Regions from separate parts of the Buttiauxella sp. AC142 genome, predicted to be linked through region 1. Evidence: predicted binding sites of a transcription regulator. Region 1 holds the regulator's gene; the other holds the start of a gene.
The links. The regulator CRP, encoded in region 1, controls carbon source genes, mostly activating them, when cyclic AMP is high. The targets are predictions, from matches to a motif close to ATGTGANNNNNNTCACAT.
Positions count from the first base shown of each region.

Region 2: AC0IWZ_RS02735 (glycoside-pentoside-hexuronide (GPH):cation symporter) is a predicted target of CRP. The motif match lies at 3,322-3,339, and genes of this name have one in related genera.

Region 1 is NZ_CEEDCH010000001.1:4,137,567-4,145,683, reverse strand. Features, by position in the region: gene argD (bifunctional acetylornithine/succinyldiaminopimelate transaminase) at 1-7, shown strand, start outside; gene AC0IWZ_RS19370 (YccS/YhfK family putative transporter) at 15-2,099, opposite strand; gene crp (cAMP-activated global transcriptional regulator CRP) at 2,290-2,922, opposite strand; gene AC0IWZ_RS19360 (OsmC family protein) at 3,237-3,641, shown strand; gene AC0IWZ_RS19355 (phosphoribulokinase) at 3,671-4,543, opposite strand; gene AC0IWZ_RS19350 (YheU family protein) at 4,616-4,834, opposite strand; gene AC0IWZ_RS19345 (hydrolase) at 4,836-5,852, opposite strand; gene AC0IWZ_RS19340 (LysE family translocator) at 5,915-6,514, shown strand; gene AC0IWZ_RS19335 (ABC transporter ATP-binding protein) at 6,562-8,117, opposite strand, start outside.
Region 2 is NZ_CEEDCH010000001.1:597,307-605,423, reverse strand. Features, by position in the region: gene aroP (aromatic amino acid transporter AroP) at 1-684, shown strand, start outside; gene AC0IWZ_RS02745 (glycoside-pentoside-hexuronide (GPH):cation symporter) at 862-2,262, shown strand; gene AC0IWZ_RS02740 (glycoside hydrolase family 43 protein) at 2,272-3,228, shown strand; gene AC0IWZ_RS02735 (glycoside-pentoside-hexuronide (GPH):cation symporter) at 3,440-4,873, shown strand; gene AC0IWZ_RS02730 (glycoside hydrolase family 43 protein) at 4,866-6,413, shown strand; gene ampE (beta-lactamase regulator AmpE) at 6,469-7,323, opposite strand; gene ampD (1,6-anhydro-N-acetylmuramyl-L-alanine amidase AmpD) at 7,320-7,883, opposite strand; gene nadC (carboxylating nicotinate-nucleotide diphosphorylase) at 7,966-8,117, shown strand, end outside.

The DNA.
Region 1 (8,117 bases):
CGCTTAATCGCCCGTCAATTTGAGCGGCGTAAGCGGCTCAGCCAGATACCGTGATGTGGCCGCTGACGCCATGCAACCGAAGAAATGGTATGCATGGTGCTGAGGTGGCCCAACACCCGCTGTAAATGTTGTTCCATGGTACTTAGCGGCCCGCTCGGAAGCCCTTCCAGCGGGTCGAGAATATTCGCATCATTGGTTTCCCCAGGCCCATCATATTGAAGCCGCTGCTGGCATCGTTGCAGCGCAATTTCACACGATTGCAAATAACGCTGGGCGAGATCCGGCGTCAACATGTTGTGCTCGCGGGCAAGTGTGGTCATCGCATTGATGTGTTCGACGATAAACTGGCTGTGCGTCACCCATAGTTTCATATCGGCAAGATAGTGCGAGTTAAATCCAGGTTCCTGCATCGCCTGGTTGAGCGAGTTGAATAAGGCATTGTGCGCCTGGTTGACCCTCATTCGCGAATACGCCAGCGGGGTGGGTTCCGGGTCGCTGCTCAGAATCAGGCGAATCGCATCCTGATCGCGCTCCAGAGCATCGTGGGCGTTCTGGCGCAGTAAACCACTTTGCCACTGTGGCCACAGCCACACCATGCCACCAAAGGCAATCAGGCAGCCGAGCAGCGTATCTATTAAGCGCGGAACGATGTACTGCTCGGCGCTGAGGGTGATGAGTTGCAGGGTGTAAACCGCCGTGACGGTAAAGCCAATTGTCGCCCAACCGTAACTCTTACGAATGAACAAATAGCTGACCAGCGTAATGATCAACATCGCGGCCAGCGCGATATCTTGCGGAAAGTGGAAGTGCAGCGCGATGCCCGCTATCGCTAAACCTGCAATGGTGCCTGCCGACCGGTGAAGAATTCTCACCCGGGTCGCGCCATAGCCGTTTTGCGTCACAAACATTACCGTCATCAAAATCCAGTAAGGTTTAGGCAGATGTAAAAACCCCCCCAAAATACTGGCGATGGTCAGCATTACACCTAATCTGGCGGCGTTACGCAGCGCGGCGGATTTCAAAGATAAATAGCTTTTCAGTGCTGCCCAAAGTGGCAAGCGACGCTGCCGGTCTTCCATCAAATCACGGATATACAACGGGCGCTGGGTGCGTAAAACACGGCCAATCCGACTGAAGTGATAATGGCAAAATTGCCCAACCGGGTTATCCGGATTTTGACGCGCGATTTTCTCAAGGGCATCAATCTGTTTATCCATCGTGAAACGCTGTGGGAACCGATGATAAAGAATGTCGTCAGCCAGCACGCGTAAACGCGCTGCAATGGTCTGCGCGTTCCAGCGAATCACGGCTTCAGCGTGACTTTTCTCAACCAGCTTTTGCACTTCGGCAGGTTGGTGGAGGCTGACGGAAATGTGTTCTTGTAAATCCAGAGCGACCTGAAACGCGCGCAGTAATCGCTTGTAGCCGTTTTGCTGATTCGCTGCCAGCATGTGTAATTGCTGGTAGCAAATAGTGATTAAATCAACGGCTTTTTGTTGACGCGCCAGCAGCGGAGGCAGCGCTTTTTCAGGGTCGGTATGCTGCGTTAGCATGCCATATTTGGCTTCGCAGTAATCCGCCAGTTGGCGATAGAGCAGGCTTAATGATTCGCGCAGTGGCTGCTCGCGCCACATCCAGAACCAAAACCAGTTAAACACGCCGTACCAAATTGTACCGCTGACATACAGCAGCATTGGCTTCCAGATGGGCATATTCCCCGCCATGCTGAGTGTAAAGATCGCGGCAATGAGTGAGGCGGGAAGCAGACGAGCGTGCAGGGAGCTGATTTCGGCTGTGACGCCCAGCAATAGCGCCATTACGGCCAATATCACCGGCAACGGCACTGAGGTATAAAGCAATAAAAGCTGCATGATCAAACTGCTGACGGCAAACAGGCTACCGCCGACGATCAGGCGTTTGAAGAAGCGTTTATGGGGAGTATCAAGTCCTGCAATGTTGCAGCAGGCAGGGACTAAAGAGAAAAGCAGGCCGGACTGGAGATTGCCAAAGAGCAAACCTACTGCCACCGGAAGGCACAGCACCAGCGTTTGCCGCAGTGCGTAGTTAACTTCAGGATGGTAGATCAGTCTTCGCCACATAAACCCTTCTTACTTAAAGCTGCAGCGGCGTTAGCTGCGTTCATTCACCCGAATCACTTACTTGAGTAAGCTCATCGGGATGAACTCACTTGCTGCCTTGCTGCAACTTCAATTAATCGGGTTTCGGATTTAGTTTTTTAGAGACAAAAAAGGCGTGTTATGAAGCAACACGCCATTTTTGAGACGGAGATTAACGAGTGCCGTAAACGACGATCGTTTTACCGTGAGCAGAGATCAGATTTTGATCTTCCAGCATTTTCAAGATACGACCAACGGTTTCGCGAGAGCAACCCACGATCTGACCGATTTCCTGACGGGTAATTTTTATCTGCATACCGTCCGGGTGGGTCATTGCATCAGGCTGTTTAGCCAGGTTCAGCAGTGTCTGCGCGATACGACCAGTCACATCCAGGAATGCCAGGTTACCCACTTTCTCAGATGTAACTTGCAGACGACTAGCCATCTGTGAAGACAGGCGCATCAGGATATCTGGATTGACCTGAATCAGCTGGCGGAATTTTTTATATGAAATTTCAGCCACTTCGCAGGCACTTTTAGCACGAACCCAAGCACTACGTTCCTGACCTTCTTCGAACAGCCCTAACTCGCCAATGAAATCGCCCTGATTCAGATAGGAGAGGATCATTTCCTTGCCCTCTTCATCTTTGATCAGAACAGCCACAGAACCCTTGACGATGTAATACAGCGTCTCAGCCTTTTCACCCTGGTGAATCAGTGTGCTCTTCGATGGATACTTATGAATGTGGCAATGGGACAAGAACCATTCGAGAGTCGGGTCTGTTTGCGGTTTGCCAAGCACCATGCGCGGTTATCCTCTGTTTTATAACTGGCTACCAACGACAGGACGCTAAACATCCTGTCTGGCGTTGCAAGTATTAGAATATTCCCCACCTTGGGGAGATGGCATGCAAGTCATTCTTGCTGCCTGTAATTAGTGATGTCCTCTGCATACATGCATAACGTCAATGTATCGATGTAGCATCTGGATTGTTTTAGCATAGCTTTTGACAAGTGTCTCCTATTGTCTCGTTTCAGCTTGACGCAGGTCGCCTTCCATTGCCAGATTTGCTGAATCTGCGTACTCTGAAAGACAATTTTTTCAACGGGAGAAGTAACATGCAAGCACGAGTGAAGTGGGTTGAAGGGTTAACCTTCCTTGGGGAGTCCGCTTCTGGACACCAGATTCTGATGGACGGTAATTCTGGCGATAAAGCACCCAGTCCGATGGAAATGGTTCTGATGTCCGCTGGTGGTTGTAGCGCAATCGACGTAGTTTCTATTTTGCAAAAAGGCCGCTACAACGTGACGGATTGTGAAGTGAAACTGACCTCTGAGCGCCGCGAAGAAGCCCCGCGTCTGTTCACACATATCAATCTGCATTTCATTGTGACAGGCAAAGAATTGAAAGATAATGCAGTTTCGCGTGCGGTAGACTTGTCTGCTGAGAAGTACTGTTCCGTTGCGTTGATGCTGGAAAAAGCCGTAAACATCACCCATAGCTACGAAGTGATTGAAAGCTAGAGTGAAGAAAAGGGCGGTGTTTAGCCGCCCTAATTATTGATATTTCTTCCTTCCGCCAGGCGCTTAACCAACGGCGTCATGATCAACTCCATTGCCAGTCCCATCTTGCCGCCCGGCACCACTAATGTATTGATGTGGGAAATAAATGAGCCTTGCAGCATGGCGAGCAAATACGGGAAGTCGATATCATCCAGACCGCGAAAATGAATCACGACAAAACTTTCATCTAATGACGGAATACCGCGTGCGGCAAACGGGTTAGAGGTATCTACCGTCGGTACGCGTTGGAAGTTGATGTGCGTGCGGGAAAACTGCGGCGTGATGTAGTTGATGTAATCGTCCATCGAACGCACGACGGAATCCATTACCGCTTCACGGGAATGACCGCGCTCGCTGGTGTCGCGCACCAGTTTTTGAATCCACTCCAGGTTTACAATCGGCACTACGCCAACCAGTAAATCGACGGCATTGGCGACGTCGTGCTGCGGGGTAACGACTCCGCCATGCAAGCCTTCATAAAACAAAACATCAGTCGGTTCTGGTAACGGCTGCCACGGAGTAAACGTGCCGGGAATCTGATTCCAGGGTACGGCTTCATCATAGGTATGAAGATATTTACGTGATTTACCCTGCCCGGTTTTGCCGTATTCAATAAACGTTTGTTCAAGCAAGCCAAAGTCGTTGGCTTCCGGCCCGAAGTAGCTGATATGACGGCCAAGGTCACGCGCTTTACGAATCGCCATATCCATTTCAGGACGGGTGAAACGATGGAAACTGTCGCCTTCAACTTCAGCTGCACGTAGGTTTAATTGCTGGAAGATTTTACGGAAGGCGATGCTGGTGGTGGTCGTTCCCGCGCCGCTGGAACCTGTTACGGCAATAACCGGATGTTTGGCTGACATAAGGCAACAACTCCATGGGTAGTAGCAAGTTTGGTTGGGTGAAGGCAGTTGTATTATGCAGTATAGGCAGGCTTAGCCGCGAAATTGCCCGCGAGCCATGATATTCACCGTTTCATGAAGTTCTGACCATACCAGTACCGCTTCACCACTTTGCAGTTGGCGCTTAACATCAGCCACCTTTTGCTCAAGTGAGCGCTCTTGTTCACCATAATCTGTGCCTTCTCGTAATACAAAGGATTCAATCAGATTATCAAGCGTTTCGGGAGGCAGGTCTTGCCAGGGAATCATCATATTACTGGTCCAAAAATTGAGACAGCCATTGCGGGATGCGTTGCTCAAGCCACATTTCAGGGCGGCGTAACGTCCCACCAACAAACCCAACATGCCCACCGTAGCGCGTAAGTTGGTATTCGATATTAGCAGGCAATATGGCTTTATCCGGGATCACATGATGATCCATAAACGGGTCATCTTTGGCGTGGATGATTAGCGTCCGGGTTTTGATTTGTGGCAGTAACGGCATCGCGCTGCATTGACGGTAGTAGTCGAGAGCATCAGCAAAGCCGTGAATTTTTGAAGTGATCAAATTGTCAAACTCACGCAGGCGGCGCATTCCTTTAAGCTGGCGCAGATCAACAGGTAGAGTGCCCGGATAGCTTCTGAGCTTGCGCGCGGCATTTTTCTTCAGCAGATTCAAAAGATAGTGCTGATAAACGCGCGAGAATCCTTTTTCGATATGTGCGCTGCAATGTTCCAGCATCAGAGGGGCTGAAACTATGACACCGGCCTGTAGCGTGCAGTCAGCACCTTGTTTAGCCAATAAACAAGCGAGCATGTTCCCGCCGAGGGAAAACCCCACTGCCGCCGTCGGCACTTTGCCGTAACGGGTACTGAGCCAGTTTAAGAAGTAGCTTCCGTCTTCAGTTTCGCCCGAGTGATAAATGCGCTTCATGCGATTTGGCACGCCGCTACATCCACGGAAATGCATGACTACGCCCAGCCAGCCTTGCTTGCTGGCGGCTTCGATTAAGCCGTGGGCATATGGGCTGTGCAGGCTACCTTCAAGCCCATGAAAAACGACTAACCGTGGTTTATGCAATGCCTGGCGTGGGTCTTCGCTCCAGGCAAGATCGACAAAATCTCCATCCGGCATATCCAGACGCTGCCAGTGAGGTTTGAAATTTAAGCGACGGCGAATCAAACGCGGAAGCATGGTTTGCAGGTGCGGATTACTGACACCCTTCAACGGACGAAATTGATCATCTTCTTCGTGATTAAAATTCAATACTGCGGGACTTGTCGTAGCCATATCACACTGTTAGTTTCATTTAGTTTGCTAATTAACTTTACCGGGTGTGGAACACCCATTTCATGGAAACGCTTTTCTTCTCAATGCTTGGTTTTCTTTGGGTCGCGGCTATTACACCCGGCCCAAACAATATGTTACTGACTTCTTCCGGCGCCAATTACGGCTTTATGCGCACCATTCCGTTGATGATTGGCATCATGCTTGGGATGCAATGCATCCTGTTGCTGGTGGCCTTTGGCGTCGGTAGCTTAATCCTTTTGTATCCTGCTTTGCACCTTATCCTGAAGATTGCCGGGAGTGCTTACCTATTATGGCTGGCATGGAAAATCGGCACCGCGACCTATGAAAAACTGGAAACGGATGCGCCGCCTCCGGCTCCTATTCCATTCTGGCAGGGCGGTTTACTTCAGGTTATCAACCCTAAAGCCTGGTTGATGGCATTGGGTGCAGTGGCAAGTTTTAGCCTTGCCGGTGCTCAGTACCTGCATTCCGTGGCGTTAATCAGTATCGGGATTGCGCTGGTTAACATTGTTGCAGGTATTATCTGGATTGCGTTTGGCAGCATGATCGGCAAACTGCTGCGCAGCCGCCGCTCCTGGACAATCTTCAATGTCTTTATGGGGTTGCTGACGGCGGCGTGTGCCCTGTTGATTTGGCATTAAGTTCGCGGGCCTCATCCTTAGTTTTCGATAAGGTTGAGGCAAAACGGTTACTCGGCCTGCATCATCTGCTCTAACTTGTCATGCGCGTCCAGCCATTCCATCTCGCACTCTTCCAGTGCTGACTTCACTTTCACCTGAGTTTGCAGACATTCGGTCATTTCTGCTTTACGACTTTGGTCGTAAATAGCGCTGTCAGCCAGTTTTTCTTCCACTTGCGCAAGCTGGGCATTCAGCTTTTCCATCTGCTTTTCAAGCGTGGTGATTTGCTTACGCAGGGGCTGAGTTTGCGTGCGCAATTCTGCTTCACGGCGTTTTTGATCTTTACGAGCCTGTGCGCTGTTGACGTTATCTTTTGCAGAATCGAGCGGCTGGTTTTCCTGCTTTTGCAGATCGACAAGCCACTGCTGATAATCTTCCAGATCGCCATCAAACGCTTCGACTTTACCGTCGTGGACCAGATACAAATCATCGGTAGTCGAACGCAACAAGTGACGGTCGTGCGAAACCACTACCAGTGCGCCTTCAAAATCAATCAACGCTTCGGTCAGCGCCTGACGCATGTCGAGATCAAGGTGGTTGGTCGGTTCATCGAGCAGCAGCAGGTTAGGGCGCTGCCAGACAACCAGCGCCAGTACCAGGCGTGCTTTTTCACCACCGGAGAAACGCGCGGTTTGTTCGGTGACTTTGTCGCCCCGGAAACCAAAACCACCCAGGTAATCACGCAGTTGTTGTTCCAACTCTTTTGGTGCAATACGCGCCAGGTGCTGCAACGGCGACTCGTCAGCGCGCAAGTATTCGAGCTGATGCTGCGCGAAATAGCCGAGCTTGATACCTTTTGCCAGGCCGATATCACCCTGTAATGGCTTAATTTCTTCCGCTAACAATTTTATCAGCGTTGATTTACCGGCGCCGTTGCGACCCAGCAGGCCGATGCGTGAACCAGGAACCAGATTCAGTTTGATGGAATCCAGAATCACGCGATCCCCATAACCGGCGCTGACTTTTTCCATACGCAGCAGCGGGTTTGGCAGGCTTTCCGGAGCGCGGAAGCTGAAATGGAACGGGTTATCAACGTGCGCTGGGGCAATCAGCTCCATGCGCTCAAGCATCTTCACGCGGCTTTGCGCCTGTTTCGCCTTGCTGGCTTTTGCTTTAAAACGGTCGATAAAACCCTGCAGATGCGCGACACGCTCCTGCTGGCTTTCATACATCGACTGCTGTTGCGCCAGGCGAGTGGCGCGTTGGCCTTCAAACGACGAGTAGTTGCCGGTGTACTCAAACATCTGCTCTTGTTCGATGTGAATAATTTTACTGACCACCGGGTCGAGGAAGTCTCGGTCGTGGGAAATCAGAATTAACGTGCCCTGATAACTTTTCAGCCAGCGCTCGAGCCAGATAACCGCATCTAAGTCCAGGTGGTTAGTCGGTTCATCGAGCAGCAGTAAATCGGAACGGCAAATCAGGGCTTGCGCGAGGTTCAGACGCATACGCCAGCCACCGGAGAAATCACTCACCGGGCGTTCGAGTTGCTCATTGCTGAAGCCTAAACCGTGCAGCAAACTTGAAGCGCGGGAGCGAATCGTCCAGGCATCTACGGCATCAA
Region 2 (8,117 bases), 3.5 Mb from region 1:
CCGCAGGTCAGTATTCCTAAAGCGACCAATCAGGTTATCTACCGTATTCTGATTTTCTATGTGGGCTCCCTGGCCGTTCTGCTGTCTCTGATGCCGTGGACTCGCGTTACCGCTGATACCAGCCCGTTCGTACTGATCTTCCATGAACTGGGTGATACTTTTGTCGCAAACGCGCTCAACGTGGTCGTGCTGACCGCCGCACTGTCCGTTTATAACAGCTGTGTTTACTGCAACAGCCGTATGCTGTTTGGCCTGGCTCAACAAGGCAATGCGCCGAAAGCATTCCAGAAAGTCGATAAGCGTGGCGTTCCAGTTAACACCATCCTGGTTTCTGCGCTGTTCACCGCGTTGTGTGTATTGATCAACTACCTGGCACCAGCAGAAGCCTTTGGCCTGCTGATGGCGCTGGTTGTCTCTGCACTGGTGATTAACTGGGCGATGATTAGCCTTGCGCACATCAAGTTCCGTCGTGCAAAACAGCAACAAGGCGTGAAAACTCGCTTCCCAGCGCTGTTCTACCCGATGGGTAACTACCTCTGCCTGCTGTTTATGGCAGCAGTGCTGGTTATCATGGCAATCACCCCAGGCATGGCCATCTCCGTATGGCTGATTCCGGTTTGGGTTGTGATCCTCGGCATTGGTTACTTCATCAAGCAGAAGAACCTGAAAAGCGTTAAAGTGTAATTATCTCTTCTGCTAAAAGCGCCCCGATCGAGCCTTCGCTCATCGGGGCGCTTTGTTATCTGCCTCACATTTCACCCTCGACGGCAGGATCGTCCATCTCTGTGACGGTTCTCTGCTGTGCAATTCCGACTTATTCTGCCAATACTCTTGTCCATATACTGGTCAGGAGCATTTCCAATGGAAAGCGGCAAATTATCAATTAAAGAAAAGATTGGCTACGGGATGGGTGATGCCGGATGCAACATCATCTTTGGCGCCATTATGTTGTTTGTTAACTATTTTTATACCGATATTTTTGGACTTGCCCCAGCGCTAGTGGGGGTTATGCTACTTTCCATCAGGGTGATTGATGCGATAACCGACCCTATTATGGGCGCTATTGCGGATAGAACTCAGACCCGATGGGGGCGTTTTCGTCCATGGATTTTATGGATGGCGGCACCCTTTGCCTTCTTCAGTTACCTGATGTTTACCACACCTGACTGGGCTTACAGCAGCAAAGTTATCTATGCCTTCGTCACTTACTTCCTGCTCTCATTAACCTATACCGCAATCAACATTCCCTATTGCTCGCTGGGAAGCGTGATTACCAACGATCCAAAAGAACGCGTGGCCTGCCAGTCGTATCGCTTTGTGATGGTTGGCATTGCGACGCTGATTCTTTCGCTTTCCCTGTTGCCGATGGTTGATTGGTTTGGCGGCGGCGACAAAGCCAAAGGTTATCAGATGGCAATGGGCGTTCTGGCGGTACTGGGCATGTGTATGTTCCTGTTCTGCTTCTCCACCGTCAGAGAGCGTGTTCGTCCGGCAGTACCAAGCAATGACGATCTGAAAGCTGATCTGAAAGATGTGTGGAAAAACGATCAGTGGGTGCGCATCCTGCTTCTGACGCTGTGCAACGTCTGCCCTGGTTTTATCCGTATGGCGGCAACCATGTACTACGTCACCTGGGTCATGGGGCAAAGCACCAGCTTCGCCACCTTGTTTATCAGCCTCGGCGTAGTCGGCATGATGGGCGGCAGTATGCTGGCGAAAGTGCTGACCGACCGCATCTGCAAACTGAAAGTGTTCTTCTGGACCAACATCGTCCTGGCGATTTTCTCCAGCGGGTTCTACTTCCTCGACCCGCATGCCACCACGCTGATTGTGGTGATGTACTTCCTGCTCAACATCCTGCACCAAATCCCATCGCCGCTGCACTGGTCGCTGATGGCTGACGTTGATGACTATGGCGAGTGGAAAACTGGTAAACGCATCACCGGTATCAGCTTCTCCGGTAACTTATTCTTCCTGAAATTAGGGCTAGCGATTGCTGGCGCAATGGTTGGCTTCCTGCTTTCATGGTACGGCTACGATGCCGGAGCTAAACAGCAAAGTCCTGAATCAATTAACGGTATTGTGATGTTGTTTACCATCATCCCAGGCGTTGGATACCTGATTACCGCAGGCGTGGTGCGTCTGTTAAAAGTTGACCGTGAAATGATGCAACGTATTCAGGCAGACCTTGAAAAGCGTCGCACCAACTACCGCGAATTGAATGAATATCACGACAGCAAACCTGTTGAAGCCAAACTTTAAGGAAGCGTTATGAACCAGGAGCAATGGCCTAATCCCTTTATTGAACAGCGTGCTGACCCGTTTATTTTGCAGCATGGCGATGGTTACTACTTTATTGCGTCAGTGCCGGAGTATGACAGGCTTGAGATTCGTTACGCGCCAACATTGAATGAGTTGCCCAATGCGCAGCCCTCCGTGGTGTGGCGCAAGCCCGAAAGCGGCCCCATGAGTAAACTGATTTGGGCGCCGGAACTGCATCATATCAACGGCAAGTGGTACATCTATTTTGCCGCGACCCATACGCAAGAGCTGGATAAGTTAAATATGTTCCAGCACCGCATGTTTGCGCTGGAGTGTGCCGATGCAGACCCGCTCACCGGGAAATGGGGTGAAAAAGGTCAGGTGAAAACGCAGTTCGACAGCTTCTGTCTTGATGCCACCACCTTCAATCATCAAGGCAAGCAGTGGTATTTATGGGCGCAGAAAGACCCTGACATTGCCGGTAACTCGAATATCTATCTGGCCGAACTGGAAACGCCGTGGGCTATCAAAGGCACGCCTGTGATGTTGAGTAAGCCCGAGCTAGACTGGGAATGCAGAGGCTTTCTGGTTAACGAAGGTCCAGCAGTGGTGGTTCACGGCGATAAACTTTTCGTCAGCTATTCAGCCAGCGCCACCGACGAAAATTACTGTATTGGATTGCTGTGGATAAACCTGAATGCTGACCCAACCGACCCAGCAAACTGGCATAAATCATCACAACCTGTCTTTACTACCAGTTATGAAAACAAGCAATTTGGCCCAGGCCATAACAGCTTTACCAAAAACAAAGATGGGAAAGATGTGCTGGTGTATCACGCCCGGAATTACACCGAAATTGAAGGCGATCCCCTGTATGACCCGAATCGTCATACACGCCTGAAAACAATCGAGTGGGATGAAAACGGTATGCCAGTGTTTGGCATACCGCCTGCAGACAACCGCTAAAATCTTTATCAGTCCCTTCCAAACGGAAGGGATTTTTTTGGTTTGAAGTAACCAAAATTGGAGTGATTTCTGTTAGACCAATTTATTCTTGTTATGTGACAACTTTCTCAATCAGTAAAAAACATAACTCCCGGAGCAAATATCACAATAGCGTAATAAACCACCAGTCCATAGAGTGAATAAATAACACACTCAATGCTGGAGAAATAAAATGAGTACAGCAAGGAAACTCTCCGTTGCCGAAAAAATTGGCTTCGGTATGGGCGATGCTGCCTGTGGAATAGTGTATTCCTCAGTCACCATGTTTTTAACGTATTTCTATACTGATATTTACGGGCTATCCGCTGCTGCAGTGGGAATAATGTTCCTGGTTACCCGCGTGCTTGATGCAATTACCGACCCACTTACCGGATTAGTTGCTGACCGGGTGAGAACACGCTGGGGGCATTTCCGACCATGGCTAATTTGGTTTGCAATTCCTTATGCGGTGCTGGCGGTATTAACCTTCACCACACCGGATTTTGGTGAATCAGGAAAGCTGCTTTATGCTTATATTACCTATACGTTATTAATGCTTTGCTACACCTTTATTAACATTCCGTATTGTGCACTGGGTGGCGTGATTACCACCGATGAAAAAGACCGTTTATCAGCCCAATCTTATCGCTTCACTATTTCATCACTCGCCGGATTAGTTGTTTCTGTCGCAACATTATTTTTAGTCGACTGGCTGGGTAAAGAAAATAAACAATTCGGCTTTCAGGCAACCATGGCGATTATGGGAACACTCGCCGTCATCATGCTATTTTTCTGCTTCTTTAGTACCTCTGAACGTGTTCGCCCAAAAGTTGAAACCAACAGTAGTATGATGGATGACCTGCGAATTTTGCTGGCGAATGACCAGTGGCGTATCGTGGCAGTGATCACCTTTTTCTCAAGTATGGCAGGCGTAATGCGCAGTGCAGCAACATTGTACTACGCCACTTACCTGATGCTCGGCGGTATCGAAAGTGCTGCTGGAACCGCGATGAAATCCGCATTTGTTTCCACAAGTGTGGTTGGCACTATTATCGGCAGCATCGCCGCAGGTTATTTGGCACAACGCTATCGTGCTGTATCGTTATTTAAAAATATTAACTTATTGCTGGTTGTTATCGGTGTGGTGATGTTCTTTGTTCCACCAACCTGGCTTGCCGTCGTTTTCCCACTTTATTTCCTGGTGGGATTCTTCCATCAGATGTATCAACCTTTCAAATGGAACATGATGGCTAATGCGGCAGATTACGGCGAATGGAAGTTTGGTCGACGAATTACAGGGTTATCGTTCTCCGGAAACCTATTTGCATTAAAAATGGGCATGGCTGTTGCTGGGGCATTTGTCGGTTTCTCCCTCGGATGGTTTGGATATCAGGCGGGTAATCCAACGCAAACAATGCTTGCTACCAATGGTATTATTGGTTTATTAACCATCGGCCCGTCTATTTCCTATTTCATTCTTTACTGGCTAAGCCGCTTCTATACTCTCGATGATAAAATGATGAGTCAAATTCAGCGTGATCTCGCTCATCGTGAACAAGCCGAAGAAATAAACACCCCAGAAGTTACACCCGCTTTAATTTCCACAGGTGCTAATAATCATGGTTAAAATCACAACTCGCCCTGGATATTACAAAAACCCAATTCTCCATGCAGATTATTCAGATCCAGATATTGTACGCGCAGGCGATGATTTTTATATGGTTTCATCGAGTTTTAACCATTTTCCCGCGCTTCCCATTCTGCATTCGAAAGACTTAGTAAACTGGAAAATTATCAACCACGTATTTTCTCGCTTTGAGAACAATACTTACGACACCGTGCAACCGGGAAAAGGCGTCTGGGCACCGTCGGTTCGCTATCACGATGGTAAGTTCTGGGTATTTTTCAGCACACCAGATGAAGGCATTTTCATGTCGTTTACGGAAGATCCCCATGGAGAATGGAGCGCGCCACACTGCGTGAAAGCCGCGAAAGGTTGGATTGACCCCTGCCCGCTTTGGGACGAAGACGGGCGAGCCTGGCTGGTTCATGCTTTTGCCCACAGTCGCTCCGGGAAAAAACATCAATTGCAACTTATTGAGATGTCACCAGATGGCCGTTCACTGATAAGCGACGAGCAAATTATCTATGATGGTGCACTGGATCTGCCCACGCTTGAGGGGCCAAAGTTCTATAAACGCAACGGCTGGTATTACATTTTTGCTCCCGCAGGTGGCGTAGAAACGGGTTGGCAATGCGTACTACGCGCGCGAAACCTACAAGGCCCATGGGAAACGCAAATAGTATTACAACAGGGAGAAACTCATGTTAATGGCCCGCATCAGGGCGGCTTTGTTGAACTTGAAAGCGGAGAATGTTGGTTTGTCCATTTTCAGGATGCTGACCTCTACGGACGCATTGTACATTTACAACCCATGCGCTGGCAGAATGATGGGTGGCCAACTATCGGTGAAAAACAAACGCTGCATGAAACCTGGCAGCCCGTCATCGAACATCCACTCCCGTCGATTGCAACAAAGCAACAAGGCGCTGAACAGCCACAAACCAGTGATGATTTTACTGATGGAATTCCAGGACTACAGTGGCAATGGCAGGCTCATCCTCAGCAAAAATGGCTACAATCCGCCACAAATATGCTGGCACTAACCTGCCAGACCATGACGGAATACCAGGGCGTGCAGGCGTTGTACGCTCAGCCAAATCTGCTACTGCAAAAATTCCCTGCACGTGAGTTCAGCGCAACCACCAGACTAGAGGCAGCTTTCGTTCAACCGGGTGAACTCAGCGGCCTGATAATTTACGGCGAACGCTACGCGGCGCTGGCGCTTGAGCAGTGTGAAGGAAAACGCAAAATTACTTTTATCTCCGCCTGGATGAGCGATACCGGGGTACTTCATCAACAACAACGTGATATTGCCGACTGGCCGCAAAACACGCCACTTTGGCTAAAGGTGGATGCGAAACCTGGCGGAATTTGTCATTTCTGTTTTAGCGAAAATGGTACTGACTGGCAAAGCGTCACGCCTTGTTTTGCTGCCGGAAAAGGTAAATGGGTTGGCGCAAAAGTGGGGATTTTCGCCGCTTCACGCCAGGCGGTTGCACAACCTGGCGTGGGTTTTTATTCGCACTTTACTATCGAGGTTTAAGTTTGAGGTACCCGGTGGCGTAACGCTTGCCGGGAATCCCTTTAAATAAAGAGCATTAAACCAGAGTGCCGTAAATCGTCAGCAAGGCCACCACCACCAAAATCACCAATGACGTTTTCTTCGCCATCGAAACTGCGGCTTTCGGCGTTTTGATTTTATCGAGATGCGGTTCGCGTGCGAGTGAATACTGAGCCAGTTGCGTTAATACCTGATACTGCGAGGTATGCCTGTCCGCCAGTGAAGCAAACCACGCGGGCAACGCTCTTTCACCGTGGCCAAGTAACGCATACGCAACGCCAAACAGGCGTACCGGGATCCAGTCCAGAATATGCAAAATGGCATCAATCCCTGAGTGCAAACGTTCTTGCGGGGAATGGTGGCGAGCAAGCCAGGTTTGCCACGCACGTAAGAAAGCATAGCCCGTAAGCGTGACCGGTCCCCACACACCGCCGACAATAAACCAGAAAAGCGGAGCCAGATAAAAACGGAAGTTAATCCACAGCAGCGCGTTTTGCAGTTCCTTCAGATATTCACGTTCGTCGCAATCTGGTGGGATCCCGTGAATAAGCGTCAGTTCGCTCGCCATCGCGTCGCGCGCGTGGCTGTCGTCATGACTCGCTGCCTGCAAATAAGCATGGTAATGCAGACGTACCTGGCCTGCGCCAATGCACAACACGCCAAGCGCAATCCAGAAAACTAATAGCGGGACATTAAAGAACAGGCCTTGAAGCGCGCGGATACACAGGAAAACCACCAGCATACATACAGCGGTCATCAGGATTGTGCGCATCAACGAAAAGTGTTTTACCCGCCGAAAAAGCGCTTCCAGACGGTGATCTAACTGCCAGTGTTCGCCAAGCTTGAACAGCCGCTCCCAAATCATCACCAGCAGTAATGTAAACAGCGTCATTTCATCTCCTTATTTGACGTTACCTCGACCGAATGGCGAAAACGCGCCCAGTCAAATGCAGGACCAGGGTCAGTTTTACGTTCCGGTGCAATATCACAATGTCCCGTCATATGATCAGCAATTGCCGGCCACGCGCGAACCAGGGTATCAGTAATCGCAGTAAGCTGTTGATATTGCTTATCAGTATAGGGCAGCGTATCGGTGCCCTCCAGCTCAATACCAATGGAAAAATCGTTGCAGCGCTCGCGCCCCTGATACAAAGAAACACCAGCATGCCAGGCTCGCTTATCAAAAGGAACATACTGCACGATTTCACCATCACGGCGAATAAGACAATGCGCTGAAACTCGCAGATGCGCGATACCCGCGAAGTACGGATGAGCTTCAGCGTTCAGCGTTCCAGTAAACAACGCATCAATCCATGGCCCACCAAATTCACCTGGTGGCAAACTGATGTTATGCACCACCAGCAGCGAAGGTGTTTCATCCTCCGGTCGGCAATCGAAATGTGGGGAAGGAACGTGCTTTACACCCACCAGCCAGCCGTTTTTTAGCTGCATTCGCGGTCTCCTTAGAGTGGTACTTGAGGTCGCATCAATGTAGCATGTTTCGACATTAACTAAGCCATTTCGGAGTTTTATCATGCCACCTCGCCGTTACAACCCTGACCGCCGACGTGACGAGCTTCTCGAACGTATTAACCTTGATATTCCAGAAGCCGTTTCCCAGGCTCTGCGCGAAGATCTCGGTGGTGATGTTGACCCCAATAACGATATAACCGCGCAATTGCTGGA